One region of the Streptomyces sp. STAM6 genome, then DNA from elsewhere that is predicted to be linked to it. Evidence: riboswitches for the same ligand, from Rfam matches in the RefSeq annotation. Region 1 holds a riboswitch; the other holds the start of a gene.
What was found. A riboswitch is a leader RNA that binds a small molecule or an ion and turns the genes downstream of it on or off. The one in region 1 is predicted to bind ZMP and ZTP.
Positions count from the first base shown of each region.

Region 1 (15,783 bases):
CGCCGACGCCTGTGCCACCGACGAGGGCTTCGACACCGCCGTCGACCAGGCGCTGAACGCCGCCTTCATCCACAGCGGCCAGGTCTGCTCGGCCGGCTCCCGCCTCATCGTCGAGGAGTCGCTGCGCGAGCGGTTCGTCGCCGAACTCGCCCGCCGGGCGGAGCGGATCCGCATCGGCCGCGGCACCGACGACGGAATCGAGTGCGGCCCCCTCGTCTCGGCACAGCAGCTCGCCCGGACCGAGGAGTACGTGGCCTCCGCCCTCGCGGAGGGCGCGGTGCTGCGCGCAGGCGGCGAACGCCCCGACGGCCCGGGCTACTTCTACCGGCCGACCGTCCTCGACCGCTGCCACCGCGGGATGCGGGTCGTGCGCGAAGAGGTCTTCGGTCCGGTCCTGACGGTGGAGACCTTCCGCACCGAGGACGAGGCCGTGGCCCTCGCCAACGACACCGAGTACGGCCTCGCAGGAGGCGTCTGGTCGGCCGACCCGGGCCGGGCCCGGCGCGTCGCCGGCCGGCTGCGCCACGGCACCGTCTGGATCAACGACTTCCACCCCTACCTCCCGCAGGCGGAGTGGGGCGGCTTCGGCAAGAGCGGCATCGGCCGTGAACTGGGCCCGTCCGGGCTCGCCGAGTACCGCGAGACCAAGCACGTCTACCAGAACCTCGCCCCGCGCCCCGTGCGCTGGTTCGCGGGCTGAGCAGGGAAACGAACGCACCATGAACGAGCACACCACCTTTGACTACGTCATCGTCGGAGGCGGAACCGCCGGTTCCGTTCTGGCGCATCGCCTCACCTCCGACCCGGACGTCACCGTCGCCGTCATCGAGGGCGGGCCGAGCGACGTCGACCGTCCCGACGTGCTGACCCTGCGCCGCTGGATGGGCCTCCTCGGCGGCGACCTCGACTACGACTACCCCACCACCGAGCAGCCACGCGGCAACTCCCACATCCGGCACAGCCGCGCCCGGGTACTCGGCGGCTGCTCCTCGCACAACACCCTCATCTCCTTCAAGCCGCTGCCGTCCGACTGGGACGAGTGGGAGGAGGCGGGCGCCGAGGGCTGGAACGCGGCCGCCATGGACCCGTACTTCGGCAAGCTGCTCAACAACATCGTCCCGGTCGACGAGAAGGACCGGAACGCCATCGCCCGCGACTTCGTCGACGCCGCACAGGCCGCGCTCGGCGTGCCGCGCGTCGAGGGGTTCAACAGCAAGCCGTTCCACGAGGGCGTCGGCTTCTTCGACCTCGCCTACCACCCCGAGGACAACAAGCGCTCGTCCGCGTCGGTGGCGTACCTCCACCCCGTCATGGACCGGCGCCCCAACCTCCACCTGATGCTGGAGACCTGGGCCTACCGGCTGGAGCTGGAGGGCACCCGCGCCACCGGTGTCCACGTCCGCACCAAGGACGGCGACGAGCGGCTCGTCACCGCACGGCGCGAAGTACTCGTCTGCGCCGGCGCCGTGGACACCCCGCGGCTGCTGCTGCACTCGGGCATCGGGCCCAGGGCGGACCTGGAGAAGCTGGGCATCCCCGTCGTCCACGACCTGCCGGGCGTCGGCGAGAACCTGCTCGACCACCCGGAGTCGGTCATCGTCTGGGAGACCCACGGGCCGATCCCCGAGAACTCCGCGATGGACAGCGACGCCGGACTCTTCGTGCGCCGCGACCCCGAGGAGCGGGGCCCGGACCTGATGTTCCACTTCTACCAGGTCCCGTTCACCGACAACCCCGAGCGCCTCGGCTACCAGCGCCCCGCGCACGGCGTGTCGATGACGCCGAACATACCCAAGCCGCGCAGCCGCGGCCGCCTCTACCTGACCAGCGCCGACCCCGAGGTCAAGCCCGCCCTCGACTTCCGGTACTTCACCGACGAGGACGACTACGACGGCCGCACGCTCGTCGACGGCATCCGCATCGCCCGCGAGATCGCCAAGGCCGAACCCCTGGCGGGCTGGCTCAAGCGCGAGGTCTGCCCCGGCCCCGAGATCACCGGCGACGACGAACTCGGCGAGTACGCCCGCAAGGTCGCCCACACCGTCTACCACCCGGCCGGCACCTGCCGCATGGGCGCGGTCGACGACGAACAGGCCGTGGTCGGCCCCGACCTGAGGATCCGTGGCCTGGACGGCATCCGGATCGCCGACGCGTCCGTGTTCCCCACCATGCCCGCCGTCAACCCGATGATCGGCGTGCTGATGGTCGGGGAGAAAGCCGCCGATCTGCTGCGAGGTGACAACCGATGAGCAATCCCGTCAGTACCCCCGCCCATCCTTCCGCCCCCACCCCCGCCCCCGTCTTCTCCGTCGACGGCCTGTGGAAGGTCTTCGGACCGAAGGCCGACCGCGTCCCCGGCACGGACCTCGCGGAACTGCCCGCGGCCGAACTGCGCGAGCGCACCGGCTGCACCGCCGCCGTCCGTGACGTCTCCTTCGACGTCCGCAAGGGCGAGGTCTTCGTCGTCATGGGCCTGTCCGGCTCCGGCAAGTCCACCCTCGTGCGCTGCCTGACCCGGCTCATCGAACCGACCTCCGGCACCGTCGCCATCGACGGCGAGGACGTGCTGTCCATGGACAAGGCACGGCTGCGTGAACTGAGACGGCACCGCGCCGCCATGGTGTTCCAGCACTTCGGCCTGCTGCCGCACCGCACGGTCGTCGACAACGTCGCCTACGGCCTGGAGATCCAGGGCGTCGGCCGCGCCGAACGGCGCGCCAAGGCCGCCGAGCTCGTCGCCAAGGTCGGCCTCGACGGCATGGAGGACCGCAGGCCCGGCCAGCTCTCCGGCGGCCAGCAGCAGCGCGTGGGGCTCGCCCGGGCGCTCGCCGTCGACCCCGAGGTGCTCCTGTTCGACGAGCCGTTCAGCGCCCTCGACCCGCTGATCCGCCGCGACATGCAGGAGGAGGTCGTCCGGCTCCACCGCGAGGAGGGCCGCACGATGATCTTCATCACCCACGACCTGAGCGAGGCACTGCGCCTCGGCGACCGCATCGCCCTGATGCGCGACGGCCGGATCGTCCAGCTCGGCACGCCCGAGGAGATCGTCGGCTCGCCCGCCGACGACTACGTACGCGACTTCGTCCGCGACGTGCCGCGCGAGCAGGTCATGACGGTCCGCAGCGCCATGCGGCCGCCCGGCGACGCCGGCACCGCCGGCCCCGCCGTCGCCCCCGACGCCACCGTCGCCGAGGCCATCGAGGCCGTCGCCCGCAGCGGCGGCCCGGCCCGGGTCGTCGAGGACGGCCGCTGCGTGGGCGTCGTCGACCACAAGGACCTGCTGTCGGTCGTGGCGGGCGTCCCCGTCGGGAAGGCGGCGGCATGACCGCGGCTGTCACCGCCGCGGTGACCCCCCGCCTGCCCACCGCCCTCCGCCGGTTCTGGCCGCTGGCCGCGGCGCTCGTCCTGCTGCCCGTCGGCGTCCTCGTCGCCGGCACCGGCAACTGGCCCGCCGCGCTCACCGTCGACCTGTCCGGCCCGCTCGGCTCCGCCAGCGACTGGATCATCGACAACCGCGACAGCCACCCGCTGTTTCTGTACTTCTTCGGCCACGTCAGCAACGCCGTCGTGCTGGCCGTGCGCGCCGTCTACCTGCTGCTGCTCGCCGCCGGCTGGGCCGGGGTCACGGCCGCGGCCGGCCTGATCGCCTGGCGCCTCGCCGGTGTCCGGCTCGCCGTCACCGCCGTCGCCGCCTTCGCCGTGTGCGGACTGCTCGGCATGTGGGTGCCCACCATGCAGACGCTCGCCCTCATGGTCGTCGCGGTCGCCGCCTCCGTCGCGCTCGGCGCGCTGCTGGGCCTCGCGGCCGGCCTGTCCGACCGCACCTTCCGGGCGCTGCGCCCCGTCCTCGACACCATGCAGGTGCTGCCCGCCTTCGCGTACCTGCTGCCCGTGGTGCTGGTCTTCGGCATCGGCGTGCCCGCCGCCGTCCTCGCCACCGTCGTCTACGCCGCCCCGCCCATGGCGCGGCTCACCGCCCTGGGACTGCGCGGCGCCGACCCCGGTGTCCTGGAGGCCGCCGCCTCGCTCGGCGCGACCGGCAAGCAGCGGCTGCTCACCGCCCGCCTCCCGCTGGCCCGCAAGGAACTCCTCCTCGGCGTCAACCAGTCGATCATGATGGCCCTGTCCATGGCCGTCATCGCGTCCGTCATCGGCGCCGGCGGCCTCGGCGACCGTGTCTACCAGGCGCTCGCCTCCGTCGACGTGGGCGCCGCGCTCGCCGCCGGCATCCCGATCGTGCTGCTCGCGGTCGTGCTCGACCGCACCGCGACCGGTACCCGTCCCGCCCCCGGCCACAGCCCGGTCCTCACCGCCGTGGCGGTCCTCGGAGTCCTGGCCGCCGCCGTGGCCGGCCGCCTGGCCGGCCGGCTCACCTGGCCCGACGCCTGGCACGTCGACATCGCCGAGCCCGTCAACCGCGCCGTCGACTGGATGACCGCACACCTCTACTCCGGCGTGCCCGTCGTCGGCGGCACCGCAGACTGGGCGGCCCGCTTCACCGGCTGGGTCCTCGACCCCCTCCGCAGCGGACTGCAGGCCCTGCCCTGGTGGACGGTGCTGCTGCTGGTCGGAGCGCTCGCGCTGCTCATCGGCACCTGGCGCACCGCGCTGACGGCCGTCCTCGCCATGGCCGCCATCGGCGTCCTGGGCGTGTGGGACGCCTCCCTCGACACCCTGTCGCAGGTGCTGGCCGCCGTCGCGGTCACGCTGGTCCTGGGCTTCGGCGTCGCGGTCGCCGCGGCCCGCAGCGCACGCGTCGAACGGTGCCTGCGCCCCGTACTCGACGTCTTCCAGACCATGCCCCAGTTCGTCTACCTGATCCCGGTCGTCGCGCTGTTCGGCGTGGGCCGCGCGCCGGCCGTCGCGGCCGCCGTCGTGTACGCGCTGCCCGCCGTCGTCCGCATCACCACGCAGGGGCTGCGGGGCGTCGACCCCGTCGCCATGGAGTCCGCGCGCTCGCTCGGCGCGACCGGCTGGCAGCAACTGCGCCAGGTCCAGCTGCCGCTCGCCCGGCCGGCGCTGCTGCTGGCCGTGAACCAGGGCGTCGTCCTGGTCCTCGCCGTCGTCATCATCGGCGGCCTCGTCGGCGGTGGCGCGCTCGGCTACGACGTGGTGTTCGGCCTCGCCCAGGGCGACCTGGCGACCGGCCTCGTCGCGGGTGCCGCGATCGTCTGCCTGGGCCTGATGCTCGACCGCGTGACGCAGCCGACCCGGAAGGAGGCCTGACATGCGTACCACCCGCATCACCGTTTCCGCCGCGGCCGTGGCCCTGCTGGCGCTCCCGCTGGCCGGCTGCGGCGCGGCCGACATGACCAAGCAGGCTTCCCCGTACGCCGCCGCCGAGGGCGCGAAGACCGTCACGCTGTCCGTGCAGTCGTGGGTGGGCGCCCAGGCGAACGTCGCCGTCGCGAAGTACCTGCTCGAACACGAGCTGGGCTACCGCGTCGACACCGTCCAGGTCGACGAGGTCCCCGCGTGGGACGCGCTCAGCCAGGGCCGCGTGGACGCCATCCTGGAGGACTGGGGCCATCCGGACCAGGAGAAGCGGTACGTCGACGACAAGAAGACGATCGCCCGCGGCGGCGACCTCGGCGTGACCGGCCACATCGGCTGGTTCGTGCCGAAGTACTTCGCCGACGCCCACCCGGACGTCACCGACTGGAAGAACCTCAACAAGTACGCCGACCGGCTGCGCACGGCCGAGAGCGGCGGCAAGGGCCAGCTGCTCGACGGATCACCGTCGTACATCACCAACGACAAGGCGCTGGTGAAGAACCTGGACCTGGACTACCAGGTCGTCTTCGCGGGCTCCGAGGCCGCGCAGATCACCCAGATCAAGCAGTTCGCCAAGGAGAAGAAGCCGTTCCTCACCTACTGGTACAAGCCGCAGTGGCTGTTCCGGAAGGTGCCCATGACGGAGGTGAAGCTCCCCGCGTACAAGGAGGGCTGCGACGCCGACCCGAAGAAGGTGGCGTGCGCCTATCCGCACACCCCGCTGCAGAAGTTCCTGAACGCGGACTTCTCGGAGAAGGGCGGGCAGGCGGCCGCGTTCCTGAAGAACTTCTCCTGGACGACGGAGGCGCAGAACGACGTCGCGCTGATGATCGCCGAGGAGAAGCTGTCGCCGGAGGCCGCCGCCGAGAAGTGGGTGAAGGAGAACGAGCGCACGTGGCGCGCGTGGCTGCCGGAATGACCCGCGCCCGCGTCCGCGGATGACGTCCGCCGTGCCCGGGCAGTCTCAGGACTGCCCGGGCCGGTGCGTCTGCAGGGGCGGATGTGCCGGGTGGGCCCGGTCAAGGACGGTCAGGGCAGGTCAAGAGGCGTCACTTGCGGTCGTCGCGTTGTGCGGCCCCGTCCGTGCCCCGAGGCTGGGCGCGAGCCGTGCCGCACAGAACCCCGGAGGCTGCCATGAACCGTGCCCGACGGGGCCTTGCGCCGGTGCTGTTGATCGGCGCGTTCCTCGCCCTTTCCGCCTGCGAGTCCGGCGCCACGTCCGTGACGGGCACCGCTTCCCGGGACGGAGGGGGCGACTGGGACGACGCGGGCGGCTCCGCCGTCCCGGCCGCGCTGGTCGGCAGCTGGAGTGGCGGTTCGAGCGACGGCTTCCAGTCCTCCGTGTACCGCTTCTTCGCCGACGGCACCTTCAGGCACGACATCATGGGCGCGACCGTCACGGGACGCTTCGTCGTGCACGGCAGCCGGATCACGGCCTACACGGACGGCGGCGCGGCGCCGTTGGCGTACGAGTGGGCGATCGACCGGAACGGCATTCTCTACCTGAACGGCGAGTCGTACGTCCGCTACGGCTGAGCCGTGGCGGACCATGCGCCCGTCCGGGGCGGCGAGACCGCCGAAGGAAGGTATCCACACGGGGCGTTGACGGCCGCCCGCCGCGAACGTCGCGGCCGAGGGACCCGCCCGTGTGCGGTGCCGGGAACACCTCCGCCGCGGGGGGCTATGCGAACTGTCCCGGCGTGTAGTGGCCCGGCGTCCTGCGGGTGGAGACCCCGAACCGGTTCCACGCGTTGATGACGGTGATCGAGGCGATCAGCTGGGCCAGTTCCGTCTCGTCGAAATGGGCGGCCGCCCGCTCGTAGACCTCGTCCGGGACGAAACCGTCCGTCAGAACCGTGACGGCATCGGTGAGTTCGAGCGCGGCCAGCTCCTTCTCCGTGTAGAAGTGCCGCGACTCCTCCCAGGCGCTGAGCTGGATGATCCGGTCGACCGACTCGCCCGCCGCCAGCGCGTCCTTGCTGTGCATGTCCAGGCACATCGCGCAGCGGTTGAGCTGCGACGCGCGGATCTTGACGAGCTCCAGGAGGACCGGGTCGAGGCCCTGCCGCGCGGCCGCGTCCAGCCGCACCATGGCCTTGTAGACCTCGGGCGCCGCCGTGGCCCAGTCGAGGCGGGGTGTCTGCTCGGGGGCGTGGTTCGTCGTGTGCGTGTGCGTCGTCATGGCGACGACCGTACGGGCGTTGTGGCGCAGAGGTATGGTCCATTTCCATGACGGATTCCTGGGCCACTTTCGGTGCCGACCTGCACCTGGAGCTGCGCGGACCGGGGCTGCGGGCCGGGCTGATGGACGCCCTGCGGGAGGCCGTGCGCACGGGGCGGCTCGCCCCCGGCGCCCGGCTGCCGTCCTCCCGCTCGCTCGCCGCCGACCTGGGCATCGCCCGCAACACGGTCGCCGACGCCTACGCCGAACTGGTCGCCGAGGGCTGGCTCACCGCCCGTCAGGGATCGGGCACCCGGGTCGCCGGGCGGACCACCCCCCGCAGAGCGCCTCAGCCCGGTGCCGGTGCAGGTGCCGGCGCGGCCGCGGGCTCTCGGCCCGGCGCGGGCACGCACCCCGGCGCGGGCACCGGCGGCCGGACCGGCCCCCCGGCGGCCGCAGCGGCGCGGCGGGTGTCCCCGCCGCGCGGCCGGCCCACCCACACCCTGCACCCCGGCACACCGGACCTGGGCTCCTTCCCGCGCGCCGAGTGGCTCAAGGCGGCCCGGCGAGCCCTGACGGCCGCCCCGCACGAGGCCTTCGGCTACGGCGATCCGCGCGGGCGCGTCGAACTGCGCACCGTGCTGGCCGAGTACCTCGCCCGGGCCCGCGGCGTGTACGCCGGCCCCGAACGGATCGTCATCTGCTCCGGATTCGTCCACGGACTGATGCTGATGGGGAAGGTGCTGCGCGAGCGGGGCGTGCGGGAGGCCGCCGTCGAGTCGTACGGGCTCGACGTCCACTGGAACCTCCTCACCGAGGCGGGACTGCGCACCCCCGCCCTGCCCCTCGACGAACTCGGCACCCGCACGGACGGCCTGGGCCGGGCGGGCGCGGTACTGATCACCCCCGCCCACCAGTTCCCGCTCGGCGGTGCCCTCCGCCCGGACCGGCGCGCGACAGCCGTCGACTGGGCGCGCCGGACCGGCGGGCTGGTCCTGGAGGACGACTACGACGGCGAGTTCCGCTACGACCGCCAGCCCGTCGGCGCGCTCCAGGGCCTCGACCCCGAGCGCGTGGTCTACCTCGGTACGGCGAGCAAGTCGCTCACCCCCGGGCTTCGGCTGGCCTGGATGGTGCTGCCGCGGGACCTGGTGGGCGAGGTGCTCGCGGCCAAGGGCGACGTCGACTGGGTGTGCAGCGCGCTGGACCAGCTCACGCTCGCCGAGTTCATCTCCTCGGGGGCGTACGACCGGCACGTACGGAACATGCGGCTGCGCTACCGCAGACGGCGCGACCAGCTCGTGGCGGCGCTCGCCGAACGCGCCCCGGACATCCGGGTCAGCGGCATCGCGGCCGGCCTCCACGCCGTGCTGGAACTCCCGCCCGGCACCGAGGAGTCCGTCGTGCGGGCGGCCGCGTGGCAGGGCCTGGCCCTCCAGGGCCTCGACCGCTTCCGCCACCCGTCCGTGCCGCGTGGCCGCGACGGCCTCGTCGTCGGCTACGCGACCCCGACGGACAGCGCATGGGCGGGAGCCCTGGACGCGCTGTGCCGGGCCCTGCCGTGAGCGCACCCGGGCCTCACGTCCCCTCCGGCACCGCCACCGGCTCGGGAAGCTCCCCGAGGCGGGCCGGCGCCGGGCGCGCCCACGCCGGCCACCGCGAAGCCCGCGACCACCGGCCGGGCCGCCCGATCCCAGGCCCGGCGCCGGCGCCCGGGCCGGTCGGGCAGCCGGCCCGCGACCGCTCCGAGCGCCAGGACCGCGACCACCGGGCTGGCCCTCACCCGGCGCGGCGCACGCCGAGCCCCGAGCCGGTTCCCGGGGGCGCGGCGCGGGCACCCATGGCCTGCGGAACGGACGCCGTGTCGCAGCAGACCGCGGAACCGAGTGCGCACACCATCCCAAAAAACACAAAGCGACTTTGGTTCGAGAGTGAACGAGGACCGGGCTTACCAGCGCGGCGCACCGACCTCTAGTGTGTGCGGCGTTCATGTTCGTACGGCACATGACAGGCTCATCGGCAAGGAGGACGGCGCATGCGCAGGCTGAGGTCGAGCACGGTGGTGCTCGGCGGGATGGGGGTGCTCGCGGCGACGATCACGTCCTGCGGCTCCGAGCCGGACAAGCGCTGCGTCGACCCGATCACGCGCGAGAAGCTGCCCAGCTACGAGTGCGGCAGCGGCGGCAGTGGCACCGCCCGCGGCTCGTACTACTACGGCGGCAGCGTGAGCGACGGCAAGGTGTCCGGCGGCAGCTTCGACAAGTCGGCGGTCGAGCGGGGCGGCTTCGGCTGCTCGGGCTCCGGCGGCGGCTGAGCGGCACCCGGGTCCGACATGAAGCGCCACACGATCGAACCGCGCCCCGGCTGGCAGGAGACCGTCGAGGAGCAGGGGCTCATCTACCCCCTCACGCGCTATCCCGACGGCTCGCTGCGGCCGTACTGGGACGAGAGCGCCTACTACACCTTCTCGCTGCCCGAGGTCGAGGCGCTGGAGGAGGTCGTCGAGGAGCTGCACGCCATGTGCCTGGCGGCGGCCGCGCACATCGTCGACCGGGACCGGTTCGCCGACCTCGGCATCACCGACGCCCGGCTGGCCGGGCGGATCGCCGAGTCGTGGCGCCGGCGCGCCGAACTCCCCTCCGTCTACGGCCGGTTCGACCTGCGCTACGACGGCACGGGCCCGGCCAGGATGCTGGAGTACAACGCCGACACCCCCACGTCGCTGGTGGAGGCCGCCAGCCCCCAGTGGTTCTGGATGGAGGAGCGGTTCCCCGGCGCCGACCAGTGGAACTCCCTCCACGAGCGGCTCGTCGCCGCCTGGAAGCGGCAGGCGCCGCTGCTGCCGCCCGGGCCCGTGCACTTCGTCCACTCCGACGGGGACGAGCTCGGCGAGGACCTGATGACGGTCGCGTACCTGCGCGAGACCGCCGAGCAGGCCGGTCTGGAGACCGAGGCCCTCTCCGTCGAGCAGATCGGCTTCGACCGGCTGTCGGGCCGGTTCGTCGACGACCGGCTCCGGTTCATCCGCAGCTGCTTCAAGCTGTACCCCTGGGAGTGGCTCACCACCGACCGGTTCGGGCCGCACGTCCTCGACACCCTCGACAACGGCGGCGGCACGGGCAGCACCTGCTGGATCGAGCCGGCGTGGAAGATGCTGCTCTCCAACAAGGCGCTGCTCGCGGTGTTGTGGGAGCTGTACCCGGGCCATCCGAACCTGCTGCCCGCCTACCTCGACGGGCCGCGCGAACTCGCCGACGGCCCCGGCTACGTCGCCAAGCCCCTGCTCGGGCGGGAAGGCGCCGGGGTCACGATTCACGAGCCGGGCGCCGCGCCCGTGCTGCGCGACGAGCCGTGCTGCTACCAGGAGCTGGCGCCGCTGCCCGACTTCGACGGCAACCGCGTCGTCCTCGGCGCGTGGGTCGTCGAGGACGAGTCCGCGGGCCTCGGCATCCGGGAGTCGGCCGGCCTCGTCACCGACGAGTACGCCCGCTTCCTGCCGCACGTCATCCTCTGACGCCACCCCCGGCGCGGGACGTGCCCCGGCGGCGCCTCACGCGGGCACCCCCAGCACGTCCCGCAGCTGCGCCAGGCCCCAGTCCAGGTCCTCCTCGCTGATCACCAGCGGCGGGGCGATCCGGATCGTCGAGCCGTGCGTGTCCTTCACCAGCACCCCGCGGTCCATCAGCTTCTCCGAGATCAGCCGGCCCGTGCCGAGCGCCGGGTCGACGTCCACCCCCGCCCACAGCCCGCGGCCGCGCACCGCCACCACCGGGCCGCCCACCAGCTCACCCAGCTGCCGGTGCAGCCGCTCGCCGAGCTCCGCCGCCCGCCGCTGGTACTCGCCCGTCCGCAGCAGCGCGAGCACCTCCAGCGCCACCGCGCAGGCCAGCGGGTTCCCGCCGAACGTCGAACCGTGCTCACCCGGCCGGTGCACCCCCAGCACCGCCTCGCTCGACACCACCGCCGACACCGGCACGATGCCGCCGCCCAGCGCCTTGCCCAGCACGTACATGTCCGGCACCACACCCTCGTGCTCGCACGCGAACGTCCGCCCCGTACGGCCCAGGCCCGACTGCACCTCGTCCGCGACGAACAGCACGTCCCGGGCGCGCGTCAGCTCACGCACCGCCGGCAGATAGCCGGGCGGCGGCACCAGCACCCCCGCCTCGCCCTGGACCGGCTCCAGCAGCACCGCCACCGCGTTGTCGGTCAGCGCCGCCTCCATCGCCGCCAGGTCCCCGTACGGCACGATCTCGAAGCCCGGCGTGTACGGGCCGTGGTCCGCGCGGGCCTCCGGGTCCGTCGAGAAGCTGATGACGGTCGTCGTCCGGCCGTGGAAGTTGCCCGCCGCGACCACGATCTTCGCCATCCCGTCCGGGACGCCCTTCACCCGGTAGCCCCACTTGCGGACGGTCTTCACCGCCGTCTCCACCGCCTCCGCCCCGGTGTTCATCGGCAGCACCATCTCCATGCCGCAGAACTCCGCCAGCTGCGCGCAGAACTCCGCGAACCGGTCGTGGTAGAACGCCCGGGACGTCAGCGTCACCCGTTCCAGCTGCGCCTTCGCGGCCTCGATGAGCCGGCGGTTGCCGTGCCCGAAGTTGAGCGCCGAATAGCCGGCCAGCAGATCGAGGTAGCGGCGCCCCTCGACATCCGTCATCCACGCGCCTTCCGCCGACGCGACGACCACGGGCAGCGGGTGGTAGTTGTGCGCGCTGTGCGCCTCCGCGGCAGCGATCGCGTCTTCCGTTCTCGACACGGGATCTCCGTTCGTCCGGTGCGGGCAGAGGTCCCCCCTATGGTCGCTCGGGATGCGGACAGGGAAACCGGGGCGCGGCGGGGCCATTAGGGTGGGCTCCACGCACGGCGACTGGCGCGCGGGGAACCGACCCCGGGGAAGCCGTGCGCGGCAGACCCCACGAGGTGCCGCCCGCCTGGGCACCCCGGAATCGGGTGCTGTCCGCCTCCGCCCCGCGCCTTCGTGCGGGGCCGCCGGAGTTCGCACCCGGGACCACGACCGAACGGATCGCCCCGGAGGACGCCATGACCGGCCTTCCCGCCCACCACCCCGCCCTGAGCGCCGCCGACCCCGAACTGGCCGCGCTCGTCGCCGCAGAGGAGCGGCTCCAGGCCGACACCCTGCGCCTGATCCCCAGCGAGAACTACGTCTCGCACGCCGTGCTGGAAGCCTCCGGCACGGTCCTGCAGAACAAGTACAGCGAGGGCTACGCCGGCCGCCGCTACTACGAGGGCCAGCAGAACATCGACCAGGTCGAGCAGCTCGCCGTCGCGCGCGCCAAGGCCCTGTTCGGCGTCGACCACGCCAATGTCCAGCCCTACTCCGGCTCTCCGGCGAACCTCGCCGTCTACCTCGCCTTCGCCGACCCCGGCGACACCGTCATGGGCATGGCCCTGCCCATGGGGGGCCACCTCACCCACGGCTGGGGCGTGTCCGCGACCGGCAAGTGGTTCCGCGGCGTCCAGTACGGCGTACGCCAGGACACCGGCCTGATCGACTTCGACGAGGTGCGCGACCTCGCCCTCAAGGAGCGCCCCAAGGTCATCTTCTGCGGGGGCACCGCCCTGCCCCGCACCATCGACTTCGCCGCCTTCGCGGAGATCGCTCGCGAGGCGGGCGCCGTGCTCGTCGCCGACGTCGCCCACATCGCCGGCCTGATCGCGGGCGGCGCCCACCCGTCGCCCGTGCCGCACGCCGACGTCGTCTCCACCACCACGCACAAGACGCTGCGCGGGCCGCGCGGCGCGATGCTGATGTGCCGTGAGGAGCACGCCAAGGCCATCGACAAGGCCGTCTTCCCCGGCCTGCAGGGAGGCCCGCACAACCAGACCACCGCGGGCATCGCGGTCGCCCTCCGCGAGGCGTCCGGGCCGGCCTTCCGCGACTACGCCGCGAACGTCGTCGCCAACGCCAAGGCGCTCGCCGACGAGTTGCTCACCCGCGGCTTCGACCTGGTCTCCGGCGGCACGGACAACCACCTGATCCTCATGGACCTCACGCCGAAGGACGTCCCCGGCAAGGTCGCCGCGAAGGCCCTCGACCGGGCCGGCATCGTCGTGAACTACAACACGGTGCCCTACGACCCGAGGAAGCCGTTCGACCCGTCCGGCATCCGCATCGGCACGCCGTCGCTGACCTCGCGCGGGCTGGGAACGCAGCACATGGCGGCGGTCGCGGACTGGATCGACCGTGGCGTCACCGCGGCGCGCACGGGCGACGAGGACGCCCTCGCGGGCATCCGCGCGGAGGTCGCCGCGCTGATGGCCGAGCACCCGGCGCCGGGCCTGCCGGCCTGACCCGGCCGCCCGGGCCCCGCCGGTTCCGGCCGGGGTGGGCGGCCCTCCCGCCGCCCAGGTGCGGACTGGCTGCCCCCGCGTGCCTTCCCTCGCGAGCACGGGCGGCGGGGCCCCTCCGGCCCGGACTCCTCGGGGCCGGCCGGTGAGCGTCCCTGTCCAGGGCGTGACCCGCCGCCGGCCCCTGCGGGGGCGACCCCGCACGCCCCACCTCACCTCACGTCGGCTCCGCGAGCCGGGGGACGGCGCGCCCTTCCGGCGGAAGGCCGGTGCCCCGGCCGGAGGCTCCGGGGACTGCCCACCGTCCCCGGAGCCTCCGGCTGTCCGGGCCGGGGGTTCGCCGGGGCGCTTGGACCTGGCCCGGGCCTCCCCTCGTCGTCGGTCCGGCAGAGCGTGCCGCGCCCCGTGGGCCGGCGCCCCGCCGCCGTACGGCCGAAGGCACTGTGTTCCTCGTCTCATTCATGACGATCCGCGGCCGCCACGGGCGGAATCCGGTGCCCGGCCGGAACCGCCCCGGTGAGCGGTACGTCCTGGAGGAGGCACGCCGCACGACGTCCTCGGGGTCCGTACCTGCTCCGAAGGCCACGGCCGTCCGCGGGGCGACCGGCGTGAGGCCGCGGACCGGGTTCCCGTGTCCTCACCCGCCTCGTACACCCATGGGTGCCGATCCGTTTCCGAGCGGTCTCCGGCACCTGAGAGAATGATGGGCATGGCCTCTGATAGCCCGCCCGTCGCCCACCACCACCCTCAGGGGAATGGCTCCGCCATGCAGCGTCCACGTCGTGTGCTCTCCGGAATCCAGCCGACCGCAGGCTCGTTCCACCTCGGCAACTACCTCGGTGCGGTCCGTCAGTGGGTCGCGCTGCAGGAGTCGCACGATGCCTTCTACATGGTGGTCGACCTGCACGCGATCACCGTGCCGCAGGACCCGGCGGAGCTGCGCGCGAACACCCGGCTCGCGGCCGCGCAGCTGCTGGCCGCGGGACTCGACCCCGAGCGCTGCACGCTCTTCGTCCAGAGCCACGTGCCGGAGCACGCCCAGCTGGGCTGGGTGATGAACTGTCTGACCGGCTTCGGCGAGGCCTCCCGGATGACGCAGTTCAAGGACAAGTCGGCCAAGCAGGGTGCCGACCGCGCCACGGTCGGTCTGTTCACCTACCCGATCCTCCAGGTCGCGGACATCCTGCTGTACCAGGCGCACGAGGTCCCGGTCGGCGAGGACCAGCGCCAGCACATCGAGCTCACCAGGGACCTGGCCGAGCGGTTCAACACCCGCTTCGGTGAGACGTTCACGGTCCCGGCGCCGTACATCCTGAAGGAGACGGCGAAGATCTACGACCTGCAGGACCCGTCGATCAAGATGAGCAAGTCGGCCTCCACACCGAAGGGGCTGATCAATCTGCTCGACGAGCCGAAGACCACCGCCAAGAAGGTCAAGAGCGCGGTCACGGACACCGACACCGTGATCCGTTTCGACCCGGAGAACAAGCCGGGCGTCAGCAATCTGCTGACGATCATGTCCACCCTGACCGGGACCACCGTCGCGGAGCTGGAGGTGGCCTACGAGGGCAAGATGTACGGCGCCCTGAAGACGGACCTGGCCGAGGTGATGGTGGACTTCGTCACCCCGTTCCGGACCCGTACGCAGGAATACCTGGACGACCCCGAGACGCTGGACTCCATCCTGGCCAAGGGCGCGGAGAAGGCACGGACGGTCGCCGGGGAGACGCTGGCACGGACGTACGAGAAGGTGGGCTTCCTGCCCGCCAAGCACTGAGCCGGAAGAGTCTGGCCATGGAGAGGGTGCAGCCGCCACACTGGCGCTGCAGCGGACGACTGAAACTGAGGAGAACGACGTGGGGACCGTAACGCTCGGCGTTTCGATCGCGGTCCCGGAGCCCTATGGCAGCCTGCTCCAGGAGCGGCGCGCGGGCTTCGGTGATCCCGCCGCGCACGGCATTCCCACGCACGTCACCCTCCTGCCGCCGACCGAGGTCGACGAGGCGCGGCTGCCCGCGGTCGAGGCGCACCTGGCC
Region 1 is NZ_JBUEFZ010000002.1:175,037-190,819, reverse strand. It holds gene ACY34K_RS03345 (aldehyde dehydrogenase family protein) at 1-700, shown strand, start outside; gene ACY34K_RS03340 (GMC family oxidoreductase) at 720-2,249, shown strand; gene ACY34K_RS03335 (quaternary amine ABC transporter ATP-binding protein) at 2,246-3,325, shown strand; gene ACY34K_RS03330 (ABC transporter permease subunit) at 3,322-5,226, shown strand; gene ACY34K_RS03325 (ABC transporter substrate-binding protein) at 5,228-6,193, shown strand; gene ACY34K_RS03320 (hypothetical protein) at 6,409-6,810, shown strand; gene ACY34K_RS03315 (carboxymuconolactone decarboxylase family protein) at 6,956-7,456, opposite strand; gene pdxR (MocR-like pyridoxine biosynthesis transcription factor PdxR) at 7,504-9,000, shown strand; gene ACY34K_RS03305 (hypothetical protein) at 9,471-9,749, shown strand; gene ACY34K_RS03300 (glutathionylspermidine synthase family protein) at 9,768-10,949, shown strand; gene rocD (ornithine--oxo-acid transaminase) at 10,986-12,194, opposite strand; ZMP/ZTP riboswitch at 12,292-12,382, shown strand; gene ACY34K_RS03290 (serine hydroxymethyltransferase) at 12,479-13,750, shown strand; gene trpS (tryptophan--tRNA ligase) at 14,457-15,524, shown strand; gene ACY34K_RS03280 (2'-5' RNA ligase family protein) at 15,604-15,783, shown strand, end outside.

Region 2 (15,783 bases), on a different contig from region 1:
GTTCCGTCGCCGCCGGCTGACGTGATCCGGCCGGCCCGTGCGACCGTGCGCCGCTCGGGCCGGCCGGTCCCGTTTCCGCCGGCCCCGGACGGGTCACCCGTTGACCGTCGCCACCGAACGCGCGCATACGAGGAGTGGGCATGACGACATACGTCATCACGATCCCGGGCACGTTCCTGCAGGGGCTGACCGACAGCGCGCGGGCCACACTGCTGCGCCAACTGCGACCGGCCGATCCCCAGCAGACGTCCCTGGGGCAGCGTGAGGACCTGGAAATCCTCACCGTCAACGACAACGGCACGTTCAGCGTGCACCTGGAGGTCGAGGCGGACACCCGGCGCGGCGCCGAGGAGCAGGCGAAGGAGACGGTCGCCGCCGCCCTGCGCGAGGCGGGCTTCGGCGAGGACAAGGCGCCGCTCGGACCGCCCGCGGTGACCGGCATCGACACCACGTGAGCATGGGAGGCCGGGACGCGGTGAACCGGCTCAGTGGCCGGCGTCCTTGCCGATGTACAGCTCGGCGAAGGCGGCCGCGGCGACGGGCGAGCCGAGGAGCCGGCGCAGCCGTGCGGCCGCGGTGCCGGCCCTGAAGGCGTCTCCCGACGAGGGTCCGTGCAGGACCTCGGAGAACCACTGCGAGAACTCCTGGTACTGCCAGACGCGCCGCAGACAGGCCGCCGAGTAGCCGCGCAGCCCACGGTCGTCGCCGTTCCGGCAGTACGCGACCAGCGCGTCCCCGAGGAGCAGCGCGTCGTGCAGGGCGAGGTTCATGCCCTTCGCGGCGATCGGCGCCGCGAGATGGGCCGCGTCGCCCGCCAGGTACAGCCGGCCCCACGCCATCGGCTCGACCACGTGGTTGTGCATGTCGAGGACCCGCTTCTCGATCAGCCGTCCCTCGACGAGCGGCCGGGCCCCCGCCGCCGACAGCCGGGCGCGCGGTTGTGACCACACCCGCTCGTGCGGCCAGTCGTCCGGGCTGTCCCCGGGCGGGCACTCCAGGTAGTAGCGGGTGACCTGAGGGCTTCGGGCCATGTGGGCGGCGAACCCGTCCGGGTGGAGACCGAACACCACGCGGTCGCTGGAGGGCGGGGCCTCGGCGAGGAGCGCCAGCCAGCCGATGCCGTAGTCGTGCCGGGCGATCCCCGTGCTGTCCGGCGGCAGCCAGGTGCGGGTCACGCCCCGGGCACCGTCGCAGCCCGCCACGGCCTCGCACGCGATCCGCGCTCGCTCGCCCGTCGCCGGGTCCGTGTACGACACGGAGGGCCGGTCCGTGCCGAGGCCGTGCCGCTCGACGTCACGCACGCCGAAACGGATGTCGCCGTGCGCGTCGTCCGCGTACGCGGCCACGAGGTCCGTGACCAGCAGCGGCTGCGGATAGACGAAGTGGTGGTGCCCCGACAGCTCGCCGTAGCGGAAGGTGTGGCGCCTCCCGGCGAACCGGAACTCGCACGCGCCGTGCGACGGCGCGTGGTCCAGCAGCCGGTCGGCAAGTCCGCGGCGTTCCAGGGCGGACGGCCCACTCCTCGATGAACCCGGCGCGCGGGCGCTGCTCGATGAACTCCCTGCTCTCCGTCTCCAGGACGACACAGTCGACGGAGGCGGCCCGGAGGATGTTGGCCACGGTCAGCCCGGCCGGGCCCGCGCCCACGACGACGACCCGGGTGCGCTGATCCGGCGCCGGAGTGGCGGGGGCGGCTGCGGCGGTCACCGCAGCAGTATGACGGTGATCCGTCAAAGAGCCACCGGTTCCGGCGGTCCGCCGGGCCCGTCACGGCGGGGACTCGGCCCATACCGCCGGACCGCCGCCCCGCCACTCGATCAGCCGGGAGGTGGCCACTTCGTCCGGCCCGAGCTCCAGCCCCGTGCCGCTGAGCAGGTCGACGAGATCGGCGACGCTGTGCGCGATGCCGAGGGTCGTGCCGTCGGCCCGCACATGGCGCCCGCCGGTCTCGGACGTCGGATACACGATCACTGGTGCCTGCGTTCCCATGCTTCCACCCTGCGCGTGGTCCGGTTCCCCGGCATCCTCGGGGTCCGCCGTCGGTGTGGTTCGGGTATCCCGGACGGCTCCTGGACACCGGGCGTACCCTCTGCGTATGACTTTTCTCGTAATGCGCCGCCACGTGGACTATGTGCGCGTCACGACCACGAGCTGTCTGCGCCAGGACTGACTTCCGGCCGTAATCAGACCTCTGCACGGTCCTGCGGCGGTCACCCGCGGTACTCGGCTCCACCCTATGACGCCGATGTCCGTGTTCCGCCGTCCCGCCACCCATGGGACAGGGCCGTGCGACACCAGAAACGGAAATCGCCATGCCATCCATGGACACTCCTGCCGGCTCGCTCCCCGTCATCGATCTTTCCGAGGCCGACGATCCGGCGACCCGCTCGGCCTTCCGGCGCCGGCTCCACGACGCCGCGCACGGGACGGGCTTCCTCCATCTGACGGGGCACGGTGTCAGCGCCGCGGAGACCGACCGCATCCTCAGCCTCACCAGGGAGTTCTTCGCCCTGCCCGAGGCGGACCGGCTGGCGGTCAGCAATCTCCACTCGCCGCACTTCCGTGGCTACACCCGCATCGGGGACGAGCTCACCGGCGGCCGTTCCGACTGGCGCGACCAGCTCGACGTGGGCGCGGAGCGTCCGGCCCCCGAGGTGGGGCCGGACGACCCGCCGTACCTGTGGCTGGAGGGCCCCAACCAGTGGCCCAAGGCGCTCCCCGAGCTCCGTACGGTCGTCCTGGAATGGCAGGAGCGGCTGGCGGCGGTGGCGCACCGGCTGCTTCAGGAACTGCTGGCGTCGATCGGCGCACCCGCCGACTTCTTCGACAAGGCGTTCGCCGAGCGGCCCCATCTGCACACCAAGCTGATCCGCTACCCCGGGTCGGCTCCGTCCGGGGCCGACCAGGGTGTGGGCGCGCACAAGGACTACGGCTTCCTGACCCTGCTGCTCCAGGACGGTGTGGGCGGACTCCAAGTGCGCCGCGGGGACGGCTTCGTGGACGTGCCGCCGATGCCGGGGGCGTTCGTGGTCAATCTCGGCGAGCTGCTGGAGATAGCCACCGACGGCTATCTGTCGGCGACCGACCACCGGGTCGTCAGCCCGCCGGGGGCGGTGGAGCGCTACTCGGTGCCGTTCTTCTACAATCCGCGGCTCGACGCGGTCGTCAACACCGTTCCCGGCTCCTACCTGGCGGACGCCCCGGGCCTCGCCCAGGACCGGACGAATCCCCTGCACGCGGAGTACGGCCGCAACGAGCTCAAGGGCTGGGTCCGGGCCCACCCCGAGGTGGCGAGGCGCCACCATCCCGAGCTGTTGGCCGGCTGACGACGGGCCCGGCCGCGGCGGCGGGTTCAGCGCCGCCGTCGCCCCCGGCGGCGTGGGCGGCGCAGGGCGTCGAGCTCACCGACGGCGGCACGGGCGTGGGCCGGGTCGCGGCGGCGGGCGCCGCCCGCGCACCACCAGTGGATCCGGCCGTCGGTCTCGCGGGGGTGCATCCCGATGTCGTGTTCGCCGCACAGGGGCCACGCCCGCCACAGCCGCTCGGTGATCGTTTCCTGGGCGGCGTCGGCGACGGCGACGAGGAAGCCGGCCGGGCTCGCCGCCCCTGTGTGGACCAGTGGGTTGCCGTGCCACGCGCCGTTGGCCAGGGTGACGTACACGTTCTCCGGCTCCCCGGCGGTGTCCGGCGGGAGAGCCATCAGCCGCAGGGGCCCCTCGTCCGGGAAGGTCGCCGCCAGGTCGCGGTTGAGCAGGGCAAGGGCCTCGTCCCACAGGGGGTGCTCGCCCGGCGCCACCCTCCGGGGGCTCACGGGGTGGAAAGGATCGGTCACGGTGGCATGATGCCCGGCAGGCGCACAACGGGGCGAGGGCGGCGGGGGCGGAATGGGCCGGATCTTCTTGAGTTACCACGCGCAGGACGGCGGGGACATCGCCGGCCGGTTACGCGAGGCGCTGACCGCCGCCGGGTACCAGGACTGCTACGCCTACGCCGAGCCCGGGTCGGGCCCCGAGCCCTCGTACGAGTGGCGGGAGAGCCTGCGCCGCGATCTGCTCGCCGCCGAGGCGCTGATCGTGATCACGACCGAGGGGTCGTCGGCCGAGTGGTGCGTGTGGGAGGTCTCCGTCTTCCGGGAGCGCAAACCGGACGCGCTGTGCCTGGAGTTCTTCAGCGGCGTACCGCGCGGGCGGGCGATCCTCGATCACCGGCAGGCCCGGCGGATCGACCGGGACGACCCCGGGTCGATGGCCGCGGCGGTGGACACCGCGCTGCGCCTGGTCGCCGGGGCGGGGGTGTCCAAAGCGCCGACGGCCGCCTCGCCCTTCCCCGGTCTGCGCGCCTTCGAGGAGGACCAGGCGTCGCTGTTCTTCGGCCGCGACGACGACATCGCACGGCTCGCGGAGCCGCTCACCGGCCGGCGGACGAGCGGGGCACTGGCGGTCATCGGCCCTTCGGGCGCGGGGAAGTCGTCCCTCGTGCGCGCCGGGCTCGTCCCCCGGTTGAAGCGGGACGCGCGGTGGACCGTGCTGGGACCGGTCACCCCCGCGCACGGCGCCGTGGCCGGGCTCTCCGCCACCGTCGCCCGGGCACGCCGCCGGGCCGGGCTCACCACGGCGGTCGGGACGGCCGAGGTGGAGGCCCGTATCAGAGCGGGCGCGGGCGGGCTGCGCGACCTGCTCGCGGAAACGGTCGCGGCCGTGCCGGGCGGACGGCTGCTGATCGTGCTCGACCAGGCGGAGGAGCTGCTCCTCGACCGCCCGTCCCGGGAGACGTCCGAGGGCTCCGGCGGGCCGGCGACGCTCGGCGCGGAGTCCGCACTGCTCGTCGAGGCACTGGTCGAGGCCGTGCGCGGCACCGCGTGGCTCGTCTACACGGTCAGGGCGGACTTCCTCGACGCCCTGATGCGGCACGAGGAGTTCACCGCGCTCCTGCGGGACGACTTCCTGGTCAGGCCGCTCGCCCGGGCGGATCTGCCGCACGTGGTCAACGGGCCGCTGAACACGCTCGGCTGGCGCTTGGACGAGCCGGCTCTGGGGATGCTGCAGGAGGACGCGAGCGGGGAGTCGCTGCCCCTGCTGGCGTTCGCGCTGGAGCGGTTGTGGCGGTACGCCAATCCGGACGGCCGGGGGGCGCCGCGGGCGATCACCCGCGCCGAGTACGAGGCGGCCGGCCGCGTCCAGGACGTGCTGCGGCGCCAGGCCGAGGAAGCGTTCGCGCTCGCCCGCGACCTGGTCCGGGACGAGGACGGGTCATGGCCCCCTCCGCGCGAGGCCGAGCGGACGGTGCTGCGTGCCCTGCGGCGGCTGGTCTCCGTCGACGAGTCCGGAAAATACACCAAGCGCCCCGTCGCCCTGGACGAACTCGGCGAGGCGGACCGCCGGCTGCTCGAACCGTTCGTCGAGTGCCGCGTGCTGACCACCACCCGGCTGTCCGGCAGGGCCGCACCGGAGGAGGGGGCGGACGGCTGGGAGCGGCTCACCGAGAACGCCCTCGAAGTGGCGCACGAAAGCATCTTCGTCCACTGGCCCAGGCTGCGGGACAGCCTGGGCCGGGACCACACGGCGCTGCGCGCCCGGCGCGAGGTGGAGGACGTCACCGCGGACTGGGTGGGGTTCGGCCGGCTGGGGGACCAGCTGATGCCGTCCTCCCGGCTGATGCGGGTCCTGAGCATGCTCTCCCCCGCCCTGTCGGGCACCGGGAGCGACGGGGACCCCTTCGTCCCGCTCTGGCCACAGCTCCGGGCGAACCTGACGGACCTGCACTTCTCGGCCGACGCCGTCGACATGCTGCGGCTGTCGCTTCAGCGGGCGGCGGACGACGACGTGGACCGGGCGCGGCTGCTGCTGGACGGCAGCCCGGCCGCCGCGCTGCGGGTGCTCGCCGGTGACGGTTCCCCGCAGGGCGACCTGCTGGTACGGATGCTGCTGCACGCCCCCGACCTCGGCCGGTGGCGCCGGGCACTGCTGCGCGCCATGGCCGCGGGCCGGCGCCTTCGGTCCTTCACCGGCCACGAGGGCGGCCTGTGGGGGGTGGCCTGGTCGCCCGACGACACCAAGCTCGTGACCGGTTCCAAGGACGGCACGGTGCGGGTGTGGGACGCCGGCACCAGCGCCTGCCTGGCGGTCTTCCGCCACGGCCAGGAACGCCGGGGAACCGACGTCGGCTGGGTCCGCTCGGTCGCCTGGGCGCCCCACGGCGACCTGATCGCCTCGGCGGCCACGGACGAGACGGTACGGCTCTGGTCCCTCGCGGACCGCCGCGAGGTCCGTCTCATCCAACTGCCCGACCGCCCCTGGTCGGTCCGCTTCGACGCGCGCGGTGAACACGTGCTGGTCGCGTGCGCGGACGGCGGGGCGTACCTGTGGGAGACGGAGGGGATGAGCCGGGAGCCGGTGGGGGTCTGGCGTGCGGTGGACGAGAAGGGTGAGCCCGTGAAGATCTGGGACGCCGACATCTCACGGGACGGAGGGGTGGCGCTGGCCCGGGACGACGGGTGGGCCCAAGTGCACATGGGGAACGGCCGGGCACTCATGCTCCACGCCAACGGGTTCTGGGCCGCGGGCGCGGAACCGCGTCCGGCGCGGACGGTCCGCTTCTCGCACGACGGCCGGATTGCCGCGGGGAACCAGGCCAATGTCGCGACGCTGTTTTCCGGGGTGGGTGATATGCCCTACGCCACTCTGCGGGGCCACGACGACCAAGTGCGGAGAGTGGCGTGGTCGCCCGCCGGCACCCGGGTCGCGACGGCGTCCGCCGACGCGACCGTCGGTGTCTGGGACACGCTGACGGGGGCCGAGCTGGTGAGGCTCACCGGCCATGGGCAGGGTGTGTGCGATCTGGCCTGGTCGCACCGGGGCGACCGGCTCACAAGTGTGGCCGACGACGGCAGCCACTTCACCTGGAAGATCGGTTCCGAGTGCCTGGAGACACGCGGGCCGTCCTCTCACCCGGGGTCGGCCCTGGCACGGCACCCGCGGAGTCGGGATCTGTGGACGTCGTCTTCGCTGCCGGAGCATCTGTCCGCCGTGGCCGCCGATGTGAACTCGTTGGCGTGGAGTCCCGACGGCGGCCTCCTCGCGGTCGGCTCGGCGAAAGGCAGGGTGATCGTCCTGTCCACGGCCATGGAAGCCGTGGCCGTGCTCTCCGACGCGCACGACGGCGTCCATGACGCCCAGTGGTCGTGCGACGGCAACTGGCTGGCCGTCGCGTCACGGGACCGGACCTGGCTGCCGCGGGTCTACCAGACGCACGTGTGGCGGCCGTTGGAGCCGTCGCGCCAGTGGACCCGGCACTCCAGCTTCCTGCGCGCCGTGGCGTGGCATCCGACGCGCCTCGAGTTCGCGGTCGCGGGCGAGGACAACCTCGTCACCGTCAACTCCCTCATGGAGACGGTGACCGAGTACCGGGCCGAGAAGGTGTTCACGAGCCTCGCCTGGCATCCGGCCGGCGACCGCCTCGCCCTCGGCTGCACCGACGGCACCGTCCGGGTCCTGCGGCGCACCGGGGACACGCTGTTGCCCGATCTGGAGCTGCTCGGGCACACGGACGGTGTCGAGTCCGTGGCCTGGTCGCCGGAGAGCGGTGATCTGCTGATCAGCGCTTCCAAGGACCGCACGGCGAGGGTGTGGAGCTCGGCCACGGGGGCCGAGCTGACGTCCCTGCTCGGCCACGGCGACGCCGTCCTGCAAGCCCTGTGGCTGGACCGCCCCCACCGCGTGGCCACCACATCGGCCGACAACACCGTCCGTATCTGGGACGTGTCGGACGGCCTCCACGGACCCGCGTCCGCCACGACCGACGACGTGGCGGCGCTGATCACGGAGGCGCGCCTGCGCGCGCGTTGAAGCACCTCTTCACAGCCCGTGCCGCGCCAGCGCCGCCGCCAGTACCGGGGGCCGCTCCCCCACCGGGCCCGTCCCGACGAGTTCGAAACGCAGGCCCGCCGCCACCGCGCCGCCGTCGGTGACCGGGTCGTCGCCGACGAGGAGGCACTCCCCGGGTTCGGTGCCGAGGCGGGCGCAGGCGGTGGTGAACACCTCGGGGGCCGGCTTGCAGGCGCCGAGTTCGTACGAGAGGGCGTAGTCGGCGACGCACTGGGCCATGGCGTGGAGAGAGAAGACGGCGCGGATGTCCCAGGCGATGTTGCTGAGCACCCCGACGCGAACCTCCGCCGCGGAGAGCCGTTCCAGGGCCGGACGGGTGTCGTCGTAGGGGAACCAGCGGCGGGGGTCGTTGAGGCGGTCGAAGACGGTGCGGAAGAGGGTCTCGTCGGCCAGGCCCGCCAGGCGGAACAGGGTGGCGTAGGCACGGCGGTTGGCCCCGGCGGAGAGATCGCGGCCCTCCCAGTCGGCGCGTTCGCGGGGGTTCATCGCGTCGAGCAGCTCGTGCGGCGCGCGCAGCGCCCTCACGACGCGGGCGCGGGTGCGGTGTTCGGCCGGGTCGTGAGGGGGGTTGGGGAAGAGCCAGTCATGGCCGGGCAGGCGTCCGAAGAGCGTTCCCGAGAAGTCGAACAGCACTGCCCGCACAGGGGGGACGGAAGCCGGGCCCGGGGTCACGACCGGGACGGGGTCCGGGTCCGGGTTCGGGACCGGGTCCGGGACCGGGGTCACAGGGACGCTCCGACCGCGGCGGTCACGTAGGCGACGGCGAACAGCAGCGGTGTCCACTGCTCGGCGTGGGTCAGCGGCAGGTAGACCCGCCAGTCCCTGCCCTCGGCGAGTGCCCGCCATTCCGCGCGGGAGAACGGGGACGCGGGCAGCCGGGCCTCCAGCTCCCCTATGACGCGGAACTTGGCTCCGTTGAGCTGGCGGTAGGAGCGGATCATCAGATACCAGGCGGCACATTGCGCCAGCATGATCGACGTGCCGGAGACGAGCAGCCAGCTCGCCACGTCGCGCAGTCCGGTGGCACCGAGCCCGACCAGGGCCGCCACCAGAGCCGAATTCAGGGAGAGGAAGAAGGTGTTGGTCAGGTTGCGGCGGGCGCTGACCCGGTCCGCCATCTCGACGCACAGTTTGTACTGCTCCATCACCGCCGCCTGATAGAGCTCTTTGCCGCCGGCGTAGTCCTTGGGCGTCACGGAGCTGTTCCAGGGCGCGGTCTCTGCGGGTTCGGCCATGGCGTCATTCTCGCGGTTCGGGCCGAGTTGGGGAGCGTTCGCCGAGATCAATATGATCCGGCGATGATCACAAGAAAAAGACTGGCGGCCGGGTTGTGCGGCCTGCTGGTCACATTGACGGGCGGGCTGTTCCCGGCAGTCGCCCGGGCCGACGCCGAACCGGACCGGAAACCGGCTCCGAAGGTCGAACTGGTGCTGGACGTCAGCGGCTCGATGCGGGCCACCGACATCGACGGCAAGTCCCGGATGGCGGCGGCCAAGCAGGCGTTCAACGAGGTCCTCGACGCCGTTCCGCAGGAAGTGCAGCTCGGCATCCGCACGCTCGGCGCGGACTACCCCGGCAAGGACCGCAAGACGGGCTGCAAGGACACCCGTCAGCTCTACCCCGTCGGTCCGCTGGACCGGACCGAGGCGAAGACCGCCGTGGCGACCCTGGCGCCGACCGGCTGGACGCCGATCGGGCCCGCGCTGCTGGGTGCCGCCGAGGACCTGGAGGGCGGTGACGCCACCCGCCGCATCGTCCTCATCACCGACGGGGAGGACACCTGCGCCCCGCTCGACCCGTGCGAGGTGGCCCGCGAGATCGCGGCCAAGGGCATCCACCTGACCATCGACACGCTCGGACTGGTGCCCGACGCAAAGACCCGTGCCCAGCTGGTCTGCATCGCCGAGGCGACCGGCGGTACGTACACGTCGGTGCGGCACACGGAGGAGTTGTCGGATCGGGTCAGCCAACTCGTCGACCGGGCCGCCGAGCCCACACTCACGCCCGTCGCCACGCAGGGCGCCGACCGGTGCGAGAAGGCCCCGGCGCTGAAGCCGGGGCTGTACACCGACCGTGAGACGTTCGGTGAGCACCGCTGGTACCGGGTTGACGTCCTGCCCGGCCAGGAGCTGCGCGCCTCGGTGAGCGTCACCGCCGACCGTGCGGTGAACCGGGACTACGGTGTGCTGCTTCGCGCGTCGACCGTGCACGGGCGGGAGATCGTGCGCGGCGAGGCCGCGGGCGACGGCCGCACCGATGTGATGTCGACCGGCCTGCGCTATCCGAAGCCGGACGTCGACGACGCCGACACGGACTCGGGCTCCGACGCGGACAAGCCGGCGGCCGAGACGGTGTGTCTGCGGGTGAGCAACTCCTTCTCCGCGGCCGCCGGGGTGAAGACCGAGCCCGGCCTGCCGGTCGAGCTGAGCATCGAGGTCGTGGACGGTCCGGACGATGCGTCCGACGCCGCCTTCTTCGGGCTCGGGCGCGGCTGGTGGCTGCTCGGGGTGCTGATCCTGACCGGTTTCGTGGCCGGTGTGGTGTGGGGCTGGCTTTCGCGCTGGCGCATCTCCGTGTGGAGGACCAACTGATGCGTACTGTAAGGATCCTCACCGCGGCGGCCGTGCTGGCAGGTGCCGCGTTCCTGGGCCTGCCGGGCGTGGCGGTGGCCGCCTCGCCGTCACCGGCCGCGAGCGGTGGCGACGGCGAGGCGGCCGCCCCGACCGAGGCGGGTACGTCGTTCCGGACGGCCACCGCCGTGCGCCCGGGACAGCGCGCCACGGCGCAGGCCTCGACGGGTGACTACCTGTACTGGCAGTTCCCGGCCGACGCCGCGCAGCGGGCCACCGTCCGCGCCACGGTGAAGCTGCCCGAGTCGGCCTCGCCGCAGGCCGAGTCCGCCTGGCAGATCGACGTGTACGACGGGCTGCGGCGCCGTCAGGCCTGTCGCTTCGGGCACCAGACGAAGACCGTTGCCGCGGGCACCCGGTCGGTCGAGCTCACCTGTCACCTGCGCACGGTGCGCGCCTGGGCCGAGCCGTGGTCGAACGACCCGCTGCCGGGGGCGTACTACGTGCGTCTGACGGCGGTGCGGCTGGCCGCGGCGGACGTCGGTCAGCCGTTCGACGCGTCGCTGGACGTCGCTGTCGACGACACGGGTGGCGCGGCGGCGGTGGACGGCAGCCTGTCCACCCCGCTCGTCCAGGGCTCCTCCGCCGGGGTGGAGCCCGAGGACGGCTGGGCCTCCGGGTGGTGGTCGAACCGCTGGTTGTGGACCGCCGGGGGCGCCGTACTCGCGGCGCTGGCCGGTATCGGCGGCTATCGCCTCACACGCGGCGGCGGGCGCCCCGCCGGAGTGCCCGGAGGCGCCTGACCCGCGTCCGCGGCCCGCATCACGCGTCACCCGCGTCCCGCGTTCCGTACGCGTGCGCCGCGCGCCCGGAGTCACCGCCGGGCGCGCGGCGCTTTCCGCGCACCGCGCGCGTTCGCCGGGCATGGTGGAGATCGACGGCTCCGAGACCCGGGGCGCCACCACCATGGGAGGGACGGCGAGGATGACCGATCCGCGGATCGTGACCGTGAGGCCCGAAGAGGGCCAGTACGCCTGGACGTTCGGCGGGGCTCCGCCGATCGCCCGTATCGCACCCGGCACCGTACTCGACCTGTACACGGAGGACTGCTTCGCGGGCCGGGTGCGGTCCGAGAAGGACCTGGTCTCGGAGGTGTGCACGTTCCCGTTCCTCAATCCGCAGACCGGGCCCTTCCACATCGAGGGAGCCGAGCCGGGGGACACGGTGGCCGTGCACTTCGTGTCCATCGAGCCGGCCCGCGACCGGGCCGCCTCGACCACCGTGCCGCTCTTCGGCGCGCTCACCTCCACGCACACCACGGCGACCCTGCAGGAGCCGTTGCCGGAAGTGGTGTGGATGTGGGAGCTGGACCGGACGCGGCGCACCTGTCTGTTCCGCGCGCGGGACACCGACATCGAGATCGAGCTGCCGATGGACCCGATGCACGGCACGGTCGGGGTGGCGCCCGCGAATCTGGAGGTGCGTTCCGCGCTCGTCCCGGACGCGCACGGCGGGAACATGGACACGCCCGAGATGCGGGCCGGGGTCACCTGCTACCTGGGCGTGAACGTGGAGGGCGCGCTGCTGAGCCTGGGTGACGGCCACGCCCGTCAGGGTGAGGGCGAGACCTGCGGGGTCGCGGTGGAGTGTGCGATGAACACCATGGTGGTGGTCGAGTTGCTGAAGGGTGTGGCGACCCCGTGGCCGCGCATCGAGTCGGACACGCACATCATGTCGACCGGTTCGGCCCGCCCGCTGGAGGACGCCTTCAGGGTCTCCCAGCTGGATCTGGTGGAGTGGCTGTCCCGCGACTACGGGCTGTCCCGGCTCGACGCCTACCAGCTGGTGACACAGGCGGGTGAGGCACCGCTGGCGAACGTGTGCGACACCAACTACACCTGCGTGGCGAAGATCCGCAAGGAGTGGCTGCCGGCCGGGGACCCCCACCGGGGCATGCACCGCCGGCTCCGTGAGGTGGCGTCGGTGCTGCCCCGGCCCTAGAGCGTGTTTCGCAAGTTCCCCCGGCCAGACGGGACTTTCGAAACACGCCCTAGGCCCGCGAAAGGGTCGCGGCCCGGTGGGGCCGCAGGGGTCGGAAGGGTCGGAGGGGCTGGAGCCTGGTGTGCGGGAGGCAGAACCGGCTGCCTTCCGGCTCGGCCAGGACGCGCCGGTTCTCGGTGCCGGTCCGGCCGGTGTCGATGCGTATGCGGAGCTTCGCGCGCCATGGGGTGCTGCCGGTGGGCCGAGTACGAGCGTGGGTCGTGGGCCGCCGAAGCCGGCGTCGGGGGGCCCGATCTCGGTGCTTCCGCCTCACTGCCGAGTTCGGGCCGGCCGGTTCCTCGCTCCGGCGATACGGCGAGTCGGCCGGGGCCGGCACGGCCGGCGACGAGCTCACTGATGCGCCATGCCATGCCCGTCGGTGCGGTCGGCCGACCCGGTGACGATCGTCGCCCCCCGCCGGAGGACGGCTCCTACGCGCGGACACGCCCGTCGAGTTGGCACTCCGCCGCGTCCACCGTCTGTGCGAGCAGCACCGCGATCGTCATCGGGCCGACGCCGCCCGGTACCGGGGTGATCAGGCTCGCGCGGGCGGCGGCGGACTCGAAGTCGACGTCGCCGACGTTGCCGGGGTTGTAGCCGGCGTCGATCACCACGGCGCCGGGCTTGATGTCCTCACCCTTGATGAAACGCGGCCGGCCGACGGCGGCGACGAGGATGTCCGCCTCGCGGACGGCCGCGGCAAGGTCGGCGGTGTAGGAGTGGCAGTACGTCACCGTCGCGTTCCGGGCCAGCAGCAGCATGCCGGCGGGCTTGCCGAGGATGGCGCTGCGGCCGACGACCACGGCGCGCTTCCCGGCCGGGTCGACGTCGTAGGCGTCGAGGAGCCGCATGATGCCGCCGGGGGTGCAGGAGACGAACCCGGGCAGGCCGAAGCTCATGGCCGCGAAGGAGCTGGTGGTGACGCCGTCGACGTCCTTCTCCGGGGCTATGGCTTCGGACGCGGCCCGCTCGTCGATACCGGGGCCGACCGGGTGCTGGAGGAGGATGCCGTGCACCTCGGGGTCCTGGGAGAGGCCTTCGAGGGTGGCGACCAGTTCGGCCGTGGTGGTCGTGGCGGGCAGTTCGACGTGGCGGGAGCGGATACCGGCCTTCTCGCAACGGGCGCGCTTCATCCGCACGTACGTCACGGATGCCGGATCCTCGCCGACCAGGACGGTCGCGAGGCAGGGCCGCGTGCCGGTGCGGCGGGCGAGGCCGGCGGCGCGGGCCGCGGTCTCCTCGACGAGGCGGCGGGCGAGGCCGCTGCCGTCCATGAGCCGGGCGGTGGTGGGAAGGGACAAGGGTGCTCCTCGGCGTCGTCGCGTATCGCTGATCGCCCAGGCGCACGGCATCGGCGGCGCTCTCGGTGCGTACCGGTGTGCCGCCGGGCCGCTCCCCGGTGGTGATCCACCCAAGCGCCAGTCACGGCCCGCGGTCCACTGTACGGGAGCGGCCGTCGGTCACATGACGCGGGCCCGCTTGTCGGTGCGCGCCCCCGGCGCCACGATGGCGGCGACGACTGCTCCGGAACGGCGGGGAGGGTGGGTTGAACGACCCCTGGGTGGCCCTGGAATCGGGCGTGGATCCGGTGGAGCGGGCCGGGGCGCTGCGCCGGGCGCACGAGGAGTTCACGGCGGGCGGGCAGGTGCGCGGGGCGGTGCGGGCCGTGGTGGCCGCGTCGTGGCGTCGGTCGGCGCGAGCACGGGTGAGTCCGGACGGGGCGGCCTGTGTGGAGTGGGGCGAGGACGAGCTGGGGGCGTACCGGGAGGGGCATCCGCTGGCCGCGGCGATGCCGGTGATCCGGGAGCTGACGGGCGGTTACGCCGCGGACGGGGAGCACCTGGTCGCGGTCTGCGACGGGCACGGTCGGCTGCTGTGGGTGGAGGGGCATCCCGAGACGCTGCGGCGGGCGGGGCGGATGAACTTCGTGGCGGGCGCGCGGTGGGCCGAGTCCGCGGCCGGCACGAACGCGCCGGGCACCGCTGTCGCCGTGGACCGGCCGGTGCAGGTGTTCGCCGGCGAGCACTTCCGGCGCCCGGTGCAGGCGTGGACGTGCGCGGCGGCGCCGATCCACGATCCGCGGACCGGGCGGCTGCTGGGGGCGGTCGACATCACGGGAGGCGACCGGCTGGCGCATCCGCACAGCCTCGCTTTCGTGCAGGCGGTGGCGCGGGCCGCCGAGTCGCAGCTGGCGCTGCTGTCGCCCGCGCCGGCCGGTGACCGGCTGCGGCTCTCGGCGCTCGGCCGGGACGAAGCGCTGCTGGCCGCCGGTGACGGCCGGACGGTACGGCTGAGCCGCCGGCACAGCGAGGTGCTGGTGGTGCTCGCCCGGCATCCCCGGGGCCTGGGCGGTGAGGAGTTGCTCGCCGCGCTCTACGAGGACGAGTCGGTCACTCCGGTGACGCTGCGGGCCGAACTGTCCCGGCTGCGCGGTCTGCTGGGCCCGGGGGTACTGCTGTCCCGCCCCTACCGGCTGGCCGCCCCGGTCGACACGGACTTCGACGCGGTGGCGCGCCGGGTCGCCTCGGGCCAGGTGACGGCGGCCGTCGGCGCGTACCCGGGACCGCTGCTGCCCGGCTCGTGCGCGCCGGCGGTGGTACGGCTGCGGCGGCGGCTGGCGGACCAGCTGCGGGCCGCGCTGGTGGCGCGCGGTGACGCCGGGCTGCTGGCGGACTGGGTGTACAGCACCTGGGGCGAGGACGACATCGAGGTGTGGCAGGCCCTGGCGGCGGCGGTACCGGCGGGGCGGCGCGCGGCCGTGCAGGCCCGGCTGCGGGCGCTCGACGCCGAGTTGTCGGGCGGTGCCGCGCGTGCAACGGGGTCGCAACGTACACGTCCCTAGTGTCGCCGCGGGCGCCGGCCGGCGGGCGGACGGCGCCGTCCGAAGGAGGCCAGCACATGACCCGTTACGCGGCGCCCGGTACGGAGGGCTCGATCGTCTCGTACGAGTCCCGATACGACCACTGGATCGGCGGGCAGTACGTGGCGCCCGCCCGCGGCCGGTACTTCGACAACCCCTCCCCCGTCAACGGTCGGCCGTTCACCGAGGTCGCCCGCGGTACGGCCGAGGACGTCGAGCGTGCCCTGGACGCGGCGCACGCCGCCGCACCCGCCTGGGGCCGGCTCCCGGCGGCGGAGCGCGCCACGGTCCTGCTGCGCGTCGCCGACCGGATGGAGGCGAACCTGGAGAAGCTCGCCGTCGCCGAGAGCTGGGAGAACGGCAAACCGGTGCGGGAGACCCTGGCCGCGGACATCCCGCTCGCCATCGACCACTTCCGGTACTTCGCCGG
Region 2 is NZ_JBUEFZ010000011.1:187,367-203,149, forward strand. It holds gene ACY34K_RS16430 (rodlin) at 1-20, shown strand, start outside; gene ACY34K_RS16435 (hypothetical protein) at 141-455, shown strand; partial or broken gene ACY34K_RS16440 (4-hydroxybenzoate 3-monooxygenase) at 486-1,707, opposite strand; gene ACY34K_RS16445 (hypothetical protein) at 1,768-1,989, opposite strand; gene ACY34K_RS16450 (isopenicillin N synthase family dioxygenase) at 2,322-3,326, shown strand; gene ACY34K_RS16455 (hypothetical protein) at 3,353-3,832, opposite strand; gene ACY34K_RS16460 (NACHT and WD repeat domain-containing protein) at 3,900-7,844, shown strand; gene ACY34K_RS16465 (HAD family hydrolase) at 7,854-8,525, opposite strand; gene ACY34K_RS16470 (RipA family octameric membrane protein) at 8,606-9,118, opposite strand; gene ACY34K_RS16475 (VWA domain-containing protein) at 9,182-10,474, shown strand; gene ACY34K_RS16480 (hypothetical protein) at 10,474-11,256, shown strand; gene ACY34K_RS16485 (acetamidase/formamidase family protein) at 11,438-12,454, shown strand; gene ACY34K_RS16490 (bifunctional 5,10-methylenetetrahydrofolate dehydrogenase/5,10-methenyltetrahydrofolate cyclohydrolase) at 12,925-13,767, opposite strand; ZMP/ZTP riboswitch at 13,822-13,929, opposite strand; gene ACY34K_RS16495 (GAF domain-containing protein) at 14,040-15,335, shown strand; gene exaC (acetaldehyde dehydrogenase ExaC) at 15,392-15,783, shown strand, end outside.
Region 2: it holds a riboswitch for ZMP and ZTP, as region 1 does, so the genes downstream of both, ACY34K_RS16490 (bifunctional 5,10-methylenetetrahydrofolate dehydrogenase/5,10-methenyltetrahydrofolate cyclohydrolase) here and ACY34K_RS03290 (serine hydroxymethyltransferase) in region 1, are expected to answer to the same signal.